DNA from 4 places in the Streptomyces sp. NPDC008137 genome. Region 3 is predicted to be linked to each of the others. Evidence: riboswitches for the same ligand, from Rfam matches in the RefSeq annotation. Region 3 holds a riboswitch; each other region holds the start of a gene.

Region 1 (2,991 bases), on a different contig from region 3:
CTCGCCGACCATGTGCACGGCCTCGGTATGCGGTTCGGGATCTGGGTCGAGCCGGAGATGGTCAACGCGGACAGCGACCTGTACCGCGCGCATCCCGACTGGGTGCAGTACCAATCGGGACGAAAGCGGACGGAGTTCCGTAATCAGCTCGTACTGAACCTGGCTCGCGAGGACGTCCAGGAGTATCTGTGGGAGCAGCTCGACGGGCTGCTCTCCAGTGCGCCGATCGATTACGTCAAGTGGGACTTCAATCGCTGCTTCAGCGACGCCGGGTGGCCGGACGACTCGTACCCGCAGCGGCTCTGGGTCGACCACGTCCACGCCCTGTACGCCCTGCTGGACCGGCTTCGGGCGGCCCACCCCGGGGTGGCCTTCGAGTCCTGCTCGGGCGGTGGCGGCCGGATCGACCTCGGGGTGCTGGGCCGCACGGACCAGGTGTGGACCTCCGACAACACCGACCCGCTCGACCGGCTCGCCATCCAGCACGGCTTCAGCCAGATCCATCCGGCCCGGGTCATGGCCGCCTGGGTCACCGACAGTCCGAACGCCATGCTCAGCCAGCGGGCCAGCTCCCTGCGGTTCCGGTTTGTCAGCGCGATGGCCGGGGTGCTCGGGGTGGGCGGCGACCTCACGCGGTGGACGCCGGAGGAGCTCGCCGAGGCGCGGGAGTGGGTCCGGCTCTACAAGGAGATCCGGCCCGTGGTGCAGCGCGGGGACCTGTACCGCCTGCGGCCCCCGGAGGGCGGCCTGAGCGCGGTGCAGTACGTCCTCGGCGACGAGACCGTCGTCCTCGCCTGGCTCCAGGCGCAGCGCTACGGCGAGCCCGTTCCGGCGCTCCGGCTGCGGGGGCTCGACCTGGCAGCGGCGTACGAATGCCTCGAAACGGGCGAAGTTCACCGAGGGGCCGTACTCGCTCATCACGGACTGCGGGTCGGCCTGCGCGGGGATTTGGATGCCGCAGTCATCCGCCTGCGTAAGTAGCCGTTCTGTCCGAATCTGGCGATTAGGGAACTTAAAGCATTTCAGGTGTTTCGGTATAACGTGCCCCGATCGTAAAGGAGATGGGGTCGGGGTGCGTGACCATCGTCATATTCGTGACGATGTATTGTCGTCATGTTCACGTAATTCTCGCGCTATTCAGGGGCATTGAGGAAAAACAGAGATCGCGAATCCACGCTCGGTGACGGGAAATGTGCCGACGGGTCAAGAAAAACGCTCTCACAGGCAACCGCAAGCTTGTCCCATTGCGTCTCGGTCGCTTACGTTCCACACCAATCCGGACGGACGCCTAATCCTGCCGCCGCCCGGAGCCCGCACACACTGACCCGTGTATGGCAGGAGCGGGGGACCCACAGGTAAGACGCCTGTTCCGGTTCCCGGAACGGCTTGGGGTACAGCCGCACTTCGGCGCGGCCGGGCATCTCCAGCCCGCACCCGACAGCTCACCTCGCAGGCGCCGGAGAGGAATCCGCCATGCCCGCGAAGGGTAAGCACCGCCGCCCGAAGTCCCAGCGTTTCACCCGTTCCATAGCCGTCGCCGGAACCGGCGGGGCCGCCCTCGCCCTTCCGCTCATGGGGGCCGCAGGCGCCCATGCCGCGACCCCGCAGTCGACCCCGGAAAAGGCCGTCCAGGCCGCTCCGGCCGCCGGGGAGAAGGCCGCCGAAAAGGCCACGGGCGCCCACACGTACACCGTGAAGGCCGGCGACTATCTCGCGAAGATCGCCGACGACCAGAACGTCAGCGGCGGCTGGAAGAAGCTCTACGCCGACAACCGTGACGTGGTCGGTGCCGACCCGTCGCTGATCCACCCGGGCCTGAAGCTCTCGGTCGGCAAGAAGGCGGAGAGCGCGCCCAAGACGCAGTCGTCCGCGCCCAAGGCGGCCGAGAAGCCGAAGGCATCGGCCGAGAAGTCGTCCGCATCCGAGGCGTCCTCGAAGGCCGGCGCCGCCGCGAAGCCCGCCGCCGCCAAGCCCGCCGCCGAGGCCTCCGGCTTCAGCCTCCCGGTCGCCGGCGCCTCCGTCGGTACGCCGTACCACATGTCCGGAAGCATGTGGTCCAGCGGCTACCACACCGGTGTCGACTTCGTCGTCCCGACCGGCACCTCTCTCAAGGCCGTCGGCGCGGGCACGGTCGTCTCCGCCGGCTGGGGCGGCGCGTACGGCAACCAGGTCGTCATCCAGCTCGAGGACGGCAAGTACGCGCAGTACGCCCACCTGTCCCAGCTCTCCGTCTCGGCCGGCCAGACCGTGACGGCCGGACAGCAGATCGGGCTGTCCGGTGCGACCGGCAACGTGACCGGACCGCACCTGCACTTCGAGATCCGCACCTCGCCCGACTACGGCTCGGACGTGGACCCGGTCGCCTACCTGCGCTCGCACGGCGTCTCCGTGGGCTGACCGACCGCACGACCACCTGCCTGACACGCGGCCGAAGGCCGGACCCCGATCCCCGGGTCCGGCCTTCGGTGTGCGCGCATCCGCGGGTCGGCTCAAGGGATCGACAGGGGGCGGCAGTTGGGACACAGTGATCCCGTCGTGAGTGCAAGCGCTTTCCGAAGGAGTCGTGTCCCGTGCCGACCACCCGCAGAACGTTCGGAGCCCTGGCCGCCGGAGCCGCCCTGGCCGCCCTCGCCCCGGCGGCGGCCGCGAACGCCGCGCCCTTTCACCGCCGCCTCATCGCTCACGACGACTTCTGTCACGGCCTCGCCCGGTGGACGGCCGAACTTCAGGACGGCGGCGCTGTCACCGCCTCGCGCGGCGTGCTGGAGATCGACGTGCCCGGCGGAGCGACCGTCTGGTTCAGACGGCGTCTCGAAGCGCCGTACGTCCTGGAGTACACCGCCACGCCCGTCTCCGAGGGTGGGGTCAACGACCGGGTCTCGGACCTCAACAACTTCTGGAACGCGACCGACGTCCGCTCCCCGGAGGACCTCTTCGCGACGCCGCGTGGCGGGGCGCTGGAGGAGTACGACCATCTGACGACGTACTACG
Region 2 (2,991 bases), on a different contig from region 3:
TAGAAAACGTTCGCCCTTGAGTAGGGGTAGCGTGTCTTTACGATGCCAACGGACATGCTTAACCAACTCAATGCGCTCAATCGATACCGGGTTAGCCCCCATGTTCCGGAACCTCAACACATACTGATACTCCTTCACCCCGTCTCGGTTGGTTACCACCGAGCGCCGGAAGATGCGTACCTTCACCTTTGGATGTACGCGCCTATAGGTGCGATACCCGACCACCACGTTGATACCGGTGAACAGAGCGCTTACCGATGAAATGATGATGGCGACAACCGGCAGCGTCTTGTCCATAACGCGAGTATGACGCTGCGCCCAGAGACAGCAAGGCACACCCGCCCAACCGGTTGACGCGGGCGTTCGTCTCTCCGGCATCCGACAGTGCCCCTCCAGACGCCCCTCACAGGCTCCTGGCCGGCCTCCGACCACACGGGAGCCGGGCTCTACCAGATCGGGCTTCAGCAGGCGAATCCGGGTTTTGAGACGAACGCGGCCCTCTGGCCTCGGCAGATCGTGTTTGACGGCTCGTCAAGAAGGCTGTGACCTGGCGTTTCTCTGCAAAGAACGATCTTGTATCTTGCGTCAATGACGTACGTCACACCCAGTAGCCGACATCGAGGGGTGACGTGTCCCGATCAAAGTGGTTTCGGACCCAAGTACCTTGCTTGACCTGGGAAGTTGGCCTGTCCACCCGAACGGGTTAGTGGTGAGTAACATCACAAAAGTGGGGTTGGGTTGTGATTTTCAGGCAGGCGTGCGTCTAGGGTCTCCTCAAGTCCTCGCCGTGTAGGCGAGGCGGCCCGGATGGACGCCGAGTCCTGCCACCATCCGGGCGTGCCTTAACGGGAGATTGGCAGGAGTGGAGGACCCAAGCACGACGGGTCGCCGGGACGGTCACGCCATGAACGGACCCGAGCAGCCCTTGGGGTGAAGCCGCGTCAGCGGCCGGGCAACTTCGCCAGCCCGAATCCGACAGGTCATCCTTCACAGGCGGCTGACGAAGGTGAAGGTTGCACATGAGTGCGACGCAGAGCGACCCCCAGGTGTCGGGGTCGAACGGCCCGCAGGTCTCGGGGTCGGGTCCCGGTTCGGGTTCCGGGGCAGGTTCCAGTTCCGGCTCGGGCAGCGGGAGCGGGGACGACGGGTCCAAGATCCGGAAGTTCGAGGCCGTGATCATCCTTCTCATCGGGCTGGTCGCCGGACTCGTCTCCGGAATCGCCGCGCGTACGTGGGGGCACTTCCCGTACTTCGGGGCAGTCATCGCGGGGGTCAGTGCCGGGTTCTTCGTTCCCGGCTTCATCATCATGATCATCAAGTACATCCGGAACCAGCATTGATCCGGTAGTACGCGCATCTCACCCGGCTCTCCGGCACCCCGGGGCAGCTAGGGCAAGAGCCGCATGATCTCCACGGCGACCCCGTAGGAGGCGCGGACCAGGGTAGAAGAGGTCTCGGCACCCAAGCCGGGACCTCTTTTCCGTGCCCTCGAAATTCCCTGCGGTGATCAGTTGGGCCGGCGGCCGTGACCTGCGACCGCCTTATCGATCAACGTCATGACCTGCCGCTGAGTCGTCGGTAGCTGTCGATGATGATCATCGTTGAGCGCCCTTCCACGGCCCGAGGACGGCCCCGGAAGGTGCTCCTGTATGTTCACTCGGATGCCGCAACTGGCGTTGCGGAGCGTTCTTGACAGTCACACGATCAAGACATGTCTCACGCGTCAGGCGGGCAGAAATAGTGAGCGCCTATGTAATTCTCGTCACGATGATTTATAAGGGTAAGTTGCTGGAGCCAGCATGGGATGATGGCGCCCCATAGGTTGGCGGAACGGCTTTGGGCTGGAGCTGATTTGGCGCGAGTGATCATGGCCCATTACGCTAGCCCGCGGATCGGGCAGGTTTGTGAGCCTGCCCGTTAGTGCCCGATCTTGGGCCATGATCTTCGAGGCTCGCGCCAAATTGGCTGCCTAAAGCCGTGGAGCCGACCGCCCCAGCCACAGAGGGTTTCCTGCCTCAGCCCGCATGCACGTAGCGCGCCGCCGGGCGCGGCCAGCCGGGGCGCAGACAGAAGGCAGGCCGCGCCGCAGAGGCGGCGCGCGCCCGCGCCGTGCGCGGGCCTTGATGAAGTAGGGAAAGTTGTACCGCGCTCTTGTTGATCACTGTGTCAGTCGGTGACTACTCACGTGAGTAGTCACACGGCTAGGCTTGTGTTGGCTACCCGACACGACGACAGGAGCGTGCTCACCGGATGGGACCGAAGTCGGAGCGGGTCTACCGCACGATTCGTGAGTGGATCGCTGAGGGCAGGTACTCGCCAGGTTCCAAGCTCCCGTCCGAGCGGACCTTGTCCGAGGACCTGGAGATCGGCCGCACGGCCCTGCGTCAGGTGTTGGCCAAGCTCGTTACTGAGGGCGTCGTCGAGGTGCATGGTCGTAGCTCGTACCGAGTGCCGGACCGATCCGTCACGACTGAGGCGCCGGCGGACGTCGAGCCATGGCAAATCCACGGTGAGCGGACGTTGTACGACAACCGATGGGTGAAGCTGAGCCTCGTTGATGTGGAGCCGCCCGGCGTCGAACGCTTCGAGCACCATGTCGTCAGGCTCCACCATGTGGCCATCGCCGCCGTCATTGACGACCAAGACCGGGTGCTCATGATGTGGCGGTACCGCTTCGTCCCTGATGCCTTCGGCTGGGAACTGCCAGGCGGCATCGTCGACGAGGGGGAAGATTCCCTTCAGACCGCCTTGCGTGAGGTCGAGGAAGAGACCGGGTGGCGGCCGAACGGACTGGAGCACGTGGTCACTTACCAGCCCATGGTCGGCATGGTCGACTCGCCTCACGACATCTTCGTCGGTGAGGGAGCGAAGCTCATTGGGGAGCCGACCGACTTGGAAGAGGCGGGGCATATCGCCTGGGTGCCGCTGTCTGACATTCCCGGCCTGATGGCTCGTGGTGAGCTGATGGGGTCCGGCACGTTGGTCGCCCTC
Region 3 (2,991 bases):
GGCCTCCATGCTGGCCGTCCTCGGCCTCGGCGCCCAGGGAGGCGAGGAGATCGTCCTCGCCTCCGACGCCGAGGGCGCGGACATCGCCCTGGACCGGCTCGCAAAGCTGGTCTCCGAGGGCCTCGAGGAGCTTCCCGAGACCGTTTGAGTATTTCTCCGCGCTTGATCCGGCGCACCCTGAAGGGCTCGTCCGAATTCATCGGGCGAGCCCTTCGCCTTTCCAGCGATTTCCCCGTCGGCGGGCAGCAGAAATAACCCCCCGCGAATTACCCACTCTTTGTATACGGCTCCTGTGTTAATGCCGCAGGCTTGCCGTGTTTACGGCATGTTGCGAGTTCCTCACACGCTCGGCGCGCTCCCCCGCGGAGCCGAAACGCAGCCGGTGCGCGGCCGTCGCGCGCTCGGTGTGCAGCGCCGTGACCGCCCGCGCGCGCTCGCCGTCCCCGCGCGCCACCGCGTCCACGATCGCGCCGTGCTCGGCCCAGCACTCCACGGGCCCGGACGGTGCCTCCACGGCGTACATCCAGGCGATCTTGTGCCGGAGCTGGGTGAGCATCGAGGTCAGCGCGGGGCTGCCGGAAGCCTGGGCCAGTGTCTCGTGGAACCAGCCGCCCAGAGAGCGCAGGTCGTCGCTGTTGCCCCGGCGGGCGCGCTCCTGGCCGAGCCGGACCAGGCCGCGCAGGACCTTCAGATGGGCCTCGGTGCGGCGCTGGGCGGCGCGGGCGGCGCCCAGCGGCTCCAGCAGCATGCGCATCTCCAGCAGGTCGGCGGCCTCCTGCTCGGTGGGCTCGGCGACGCACGCACCCGCGTGCCGCCGGGTGACCACGAAGCCCTCGGCCTCCAGGGTGCGCAGAGCCTCCCGGACGGGGACGCGCGAGACGCCGTAGCGGCGCGCGAGGAGTTCCTCGGTGAGCCGGCTGCCGCGCTCGTAGACACCCGCGACGATGTCGTCCCGGATGGCCGTGCACACCGAGTGCGCGGGAATACGCATGACCGACCTCCGCTTAATCCCCGTGAAACGTCGACTGGTGACGTGTGTTCCGTGACTCTATTGCAATGAGCCGGAATTTCCGACGGCAGGCAGGAAATCAGGGATATTTTTTGGACAGTCGGCCGTGGCGAACGCCGAAAGCCCCGGCTCGGGGAGCCGGGGCTTTCGGGAAGAACAGTCGCCGTCGGATGTTCAGACGTTCACGCCGTGCGAGCGGAGGTAGGCGACGGGGTCGATGTCGGAGCCGTAGTCGGGACCGGTGCGGGCCTCGAAGTGCAGATGCGGGCCGGTGACGTTGCCGGTCGCGCCGGACAGGCCGATCTGCTGGCCCGGGGTGACCTTCTGGCCCACCGAGACGCTGCTGGACGACAGGTGGCCGTACTGGGTGTACGTCCCGTCGTTCATCTTGATCACGACCTGGTTGCCGTAGGAACCGCCCCAGCCGGCCTCGACGACCTCACCCATGCCGACCGAGTGGACGGCCGTGCCGCTGGCGGCGTGGAAGTCGACGCCCGTGTGGCTGCCGGAGGACCAGACGGCGCCGCCGGACTTGTAGCCGGTGGAGACGTACGAGCCGGAGATCGGGGACACGAAGGTGTTGAGACGCTTGCGCTCGGCCTCGCGAGCGGCGCGCTCCTTGGCCTCGCGGGCCTTCTCGGCGCGCTCCTTGGCCTCCTTGGCCGCCTCGGCGGCGCGCTCGCGGGCGGCCTCCTCGGCCTTCTTCTTGGCGGCGGCCTCTTCGGCCGCCTGCTTCTGGGCGATGGCCTGGGCGTCGATCTTCTGGGCCACGGTGTCGCCCATGGTGACGACCGGGGTGAGGCCCGTCTGCTCGGCGGCGGGCTCCGCGGCGAGGGCCGGGGCGGCCACGGCGCCGACGACACCGGTGGTGGCGAGGGCCGCGACGCCCGCGGCGCGGGCCGTGCGGCGCTGGATCCGGCTGGGACGACGGTGCTTCCCGGTGGCGCGCGTGAACGCCATGTGGTGGCTGGTCCTTTCCTTCCCTCTCGCCTACCGGGTTAGCTGACGGGTTCGGAGCAGGAAGGTCTCCTACGGACCCCCTCGCGACTCGCGCGGGCGTCCGATTCACCCCAGGGACTGCGGTGGGTCCCCGGCTCCCCTGGCTCGCGCCGTACGGGGACTCGGCGATGACTGTCCGGTGCCGCGGGTGCGGCGCACTGCCTGACGAACAGCCCGGACGACGCTAAGCGGCGCCACTTTCAATTCCCAAACGGATCCCGGCTTTTGTAGCGCATCCCACAGGGCAGACAGGCAACTCCCACCCCAATTCGGACATAGAGGAGCCCTGGTGCCTTAGAAGACAACCAGGGCCCCTACGCGCGCGTGGCGTTCGGCTCCCGCTACTCGGCGGCGACCACGGCGACTTCACCGATGCCGAGGGCCTCGACCGGGCCCTTGATCTGCGCCGCGTCTCCGACCAGGACGGTCACCAGACGGTCCACCGGGAAGGCGCTGACGGCCGCCGCGGTGGCCTCCACGGTGCCGGTCGCGGCGAGCTGCCGGTAGAGCGCGGCCTGGTAGTCGTCGGGCAGGTGCTGCTCGACCTGGTCCGCCAGCGTGCTCGCGACGGCCGCCGCCGTCTCGTACTTGAGCGGCGCCACGCCGACCAGGTTCTGCACGGCGACATCCCGCTCGGCGTCGGTCAGCCCCTCGGCGGCGAGGGTGCGCAGCACCGTCCAGAGGTCCTCGAGGGCGGGGCCGGTGTTGGGGGTGTCCACGGAGCCGCTGATCGCGAGCATCGCGGCACCGGTCCCGTCCGGGGCGGACCTGAGGACCTGGGCGAACGCCCGCACGCCGTAGGTGTAGCCCTTCTCCTCACGCAGGACGCGGTCCAGACGGGAGGTGAGGGTGCCGCCGAGGCAGTACGTGCCGAGCACCTGCGCGGGCCAGACGCGGTCGTGCCGGTCCGAGCCGATCCGGCCGATGAGCAACTGCGTCTGGACAGCGCCCGGGCGGTCCACGATGACGACCCGGCCGGTGTC
Region 4 (2,991 bases), on a different contig from region 3:
GGGGCCGGGCATGGGGCCGATGCTAGGAGGCCCCGCGCGCGTTACGGGCAGGCCACGCGCGCGGGGTCCCAAAAACCTGCGAGACCCGTCAGGCCGGCCGCACCACGCTGTGGATCGACGACTCGCCGTCGTAGTAGATCGACTCCTCGCGCACGTACGTGCCGGGCTTCGGAGCGTGGATCATCATGCCGTTGCCGATGTAGATGCCGACGTGGGTGACATCGTCGTAGAAGAAGACCAGGTCACCGGGCCGGGCGTCGGCCAGCGGGACCGTGGTGCCGGCGTTGACCTGGTCGTACGTCGTGCGTGGCAGGGTCACCCCGGCGGCCTTCCAGGCGGCCTGGGTGATGCCGGAGCAGTCGTAGGAGCCGGGGCCGGTGGCGCCCCAGACATACGGCTTGCCGATCTGGGCGCGGGCGAAGGCGAGCGCCTTGTCGGCCTTGGTGGCGTACGAGGAGTCGGGCGCGGTGGACGACGAACCCGCGGACGAGGAGGAGCCGCTGTCGTGCTGCTGGGCGGCCTCCTGCTGGGCGGCTTCCTGCTCCTTCTGCTGCTCGGCCTGCTGCCGGGCCAGCTCGGCGGCCTTGCGGGCGGCCTCCTGCTGCTTCTCCTTCTCGATCGCCGCGAGCCGTGCCTTCTCCTCGGCGGTCAGCTTCGACAGCAGCTCGCGCGCGTCAGCGAGCTTCCTCTGGACGGTCGCCTTGGCCGTCTTCAGGTCGCCCTGCGACTCGGTGAGCGTCTCGAGGCTCTGGGCGGCCTCCTGACGCTTCTCCATCGTCTCTGACTGCTGAGTGATGTAGTCGTCGACGGCCACCTTCTGACGGCCGGTCATCCGGTCCATCAGCTGGGTCTGGTCGAAGTAGTCCTGCGGGGTGTCCGCGAGCAGGAACGTCGCCGTGTCCGGGGTGGAGGCGCCGGTGCGGTACTGGGCTGCGGCGAAGGTGCCCAGCTCCTCCCGCGCCTCGTTGAGCTTCTGGGTGCGCTGGGCGACGTCGTCGAGGAGGGTGTCGACGCGCTTGCGCTGCTTCGCGGTCTTCTCCTTGGCCCCGTTGTACTTCTCGGTCGCGGACCCGGCCTGACGGTAGAGGTCGTCGACCTTCTTCTCGACTTCCTCCAGGCTGGGCTTGTCGTCGGCCTCGGGGGCGGCGTTGGCCGACTGGGACAGCAGGGCCACGGAGGTGAGGGCCGCCGTCGCGAGGGCGGGGGTCCGTATGCCTGCAACGCGCGAACCCGTAGGACGCGACTTGCGGTGCGACGCCAAGGGAGGCGACTCCTTCCATGCTCCGCCTACCGGGTTAGCTGTCGGGTTCGGGCGGGTGCTTCGGAAGGGTTGCCCTACGGCCTTCTCCGGAAAAGGAGTCGGGCCGATTCACCCCGGGGTCTCGGTTGGGTCCCCGGCTCTGGCTGCCGTGCGGCACGCCTGACTCGGCGGAGGCCACGCGGCCCGGCGACGTTCGCCGGTGGGGGTCGTGTGACCTCCTCGCACGGTAGCCAACTCGTGTGGCCCTTGTGAAGGTTGATGGGTGATATGCCCGATACATTTCCGTGACCTTGCTCATGAGCGTCGCCGAGAGTGATCGTTCGAGGGGGGTTGGGCACTGTTCATACGCAATTGTGAAGCCGTAGCGGCCTGTGGTCACGTGCTCCTGGAGGGTGACAGGGGGGTCCTTTCGGCGATGTTCTCAGGGCGGGGGCGGGCTGTCAGTGGGGCGCCCTAGACTCGGAGAGCGATGAGCAGCCTCTTTGACGACAGCTTCCTGGCGGACCTCCAGGCCCAGCGGGGCCCCGCGGACGAGCCCCCGCCGCCGCCCGAGGACGATCATGTGCCGGAGTCCGTTCCGGACGATCTGTTCGGCGGGAAGTTCGACGCGCCGCCGGACCGCGACGCCTACTACCGGGACGGCGCCGCGCGCCCGCCGGTGGACGCCGCCGCGCTCCTGGAGGGTCTGAACGACAACCAGCGCGCCGCCGTCACGCACTCCGGCTCCCCGCTGCTCATCGTGGCCGGCGCCGGCTCCGGCAAGACCCGCGTGCTCACACACCGCATCGCCCACCTGCTCGCCGAGCGGGACGTCCACCCGGGCCAGATCCTCGCCATCACCTTCACCAACAAGGCCGCCGGCGAGATGAAGGAGCGCGTCGAGCAGCTCGTCGGCCCGCGCGTGAACGCCATGTGGGTGATGACGTTCCACAGCGCCTGCGTGCGCATCCTGCGCCGGGAGAGCAAGAAGCTCGGCTTCACATCCAGCTTCTCGATCTACGACGCCGCCGACTCCAAGCGCCTGATGGCCCTGGTCTGCCGCGACCTGGACCTCGACCCCAAGCGCTTCCCGCCGAAGTCCTTCAGCGCCAAGATCAGCAATCTGAAGAACGAGCTGATCGACGAGGAGGACTTCGCCGCCCAGGCAGGCGACGGCTTCGAGAAGACCCTCGCCCAGGCCTACGCGATGTACCAGTCACGGCTGCGCGAGGCGAACGCCCTCGACTTCGACGACCTGATCATGACGACGGTCAACCTGCTGCGCGCCTTCCCGGACGTCGCCGAGCACTACCGCCGCCGCTTCCGCCACGTCCTCGTGGACGAGTACCAGGACACCAACCACGCCCAGTACGCCCTCGTCCGGGAGCTCGTGGGCACCTCCGAGCACCCCGTCGACGTACCGCCCAGCGCGGACGACCTGCCGCCCGCCGAGCTGTGCGTGGTGGGTGACGCCGACCAGTCGATCTACGCCTTCCGCGGCGCGACGATCCGCAACATCCTCCAGTTCGAGGAGGACTACCCGGACGCGACGACGATCCTGCTGGAGCAGAACTACCGCTCCACGCAGACGATCCTGAGCGCGGCCAACGCGGTCATCGAGCGCAACGAGTCCCGCCGCCCCAAGAACCTGTGGACCAACGCGGGCACGGGCGCGCAGATCACCGGCTATGTCGCCGACACCGAGCACGACGAGGCGCAGTTCGTCGCCGACGAGATAGACCGTCTCACCG

What was found. Region 3 has a riboswitch for cyclic di-AMP ahead of ACFZBT_RS11170 (peptidoglycan DD-metalloendopeptidase family protein). Riboswitches for the same ligand answer to the same signal wherever they lie in the genome.
Region 1: linked by a shared signal. The riboswitch ahead of ACFZBT_RS34695 (peptidoglycan DD-metalloendopeptidase family protein) and the one ahead of ACFZBT_RS11170 (peptidoglycan DD-metalloendopeptidase family protein) in region 3 are both predicted to bind cyclic di-AMP.
Region 2: linked by a shared signal. The riboswitch ahead of ACFZBT_RS01865 (hypothetical protein) and the one ahead of ACFZBT_RS11170 (peptidoglycan DD-metalloendopeptidase family protein) in region 3 are both predicted to bind cyclic di-AMP.
Region 4: linked by a shared signal. The riboswitch ahead of ACFZBT_RS06310 (NlpC/P60 family protein) and the one ahead of ACFZBT_RS11170 (peptidoglycan DD-metalloendopeptidase family protein) in region 3 are both predicted to bind cyclic di-AMP.

What each region holds. Positions count from the first base shown of each region.
Region 1 covers NZ_JBIBHN010000033.1:58,289-61,279, reverse strand. The annotation lists gene ACFZBT_RS34700 (alpha-galactosidase) at 1-981, shown strand, start outside; cyclic di-AMP (ydaO/yuaA leader) riboswitch at 1,309-1,469, shown strand; gene ACFZBT_RS34695 (peptidoglycan DD-metalloendopeptidase family protein) at 1,474-2,397, shown strand; gene ACFZBT_RS34690 (DUF6250 domain-containing protein) at 2,571-2,991, shown strand, end outside.
Region 2 covers NZ_JBIBHN010000001.1:431,446-434,436, reverse strand. The annotation lists gene ACFZBT_RS01870 (hypothetical protein) at 1-297, opposite strand, end outside; cyclic di-AMP (ydaO/yuaA leader) riboswitch at 803-1,011, shown strand; gene ACFZBT_RS01865 (hypothetical protein) at 1,020-1,340, shown strand; gene ACFZBT_RS01860 (GntR family transcriptional regulator) at 2,251-2,991, shown strand, end outside.
Region 3 covers NZ_JBIBHN010000005.1:280,054-283,044, forward strand. The annotation lists gene ACFZBT_RS11160 (HPr family phosphocarrier protein) at 1-148, shown strand, start outside; gene ACFZBT_RS11165 (FCD domain-containing protein) at 296-991, opposite strand; gene ACFZBT_RS11170 (peptidoglycan DD-metalloendopeptidase family protein) at 1,184-1,969, opposite strand; cyclic di-AMP (ydaO/yuaA leader) riboswitch at 1,982-2,146, opposite strand; gene ACFZBT_RS11175 (insulinase family protein) at 2,350-2,991, opposite strand, start outside.
Region 4 covers NZ_JBIBHN010000003.1:68,206-71,196, forward strand. The annotation lists gene ACFZBT_RS06305 (hypothetical protein) at 1-12, opposite strand, end outside; gene ACFZBT_RS06310 (NlpC/P60 family protein) at 89-1,261, opposite strand; cyclic di-AMP (ydaO/yuaA leader) riboswitch at 1,270-1,441, opposite strand; gene pcrA (DNA helicase PcrA) at 1,731-2,991, shown strand, end outside.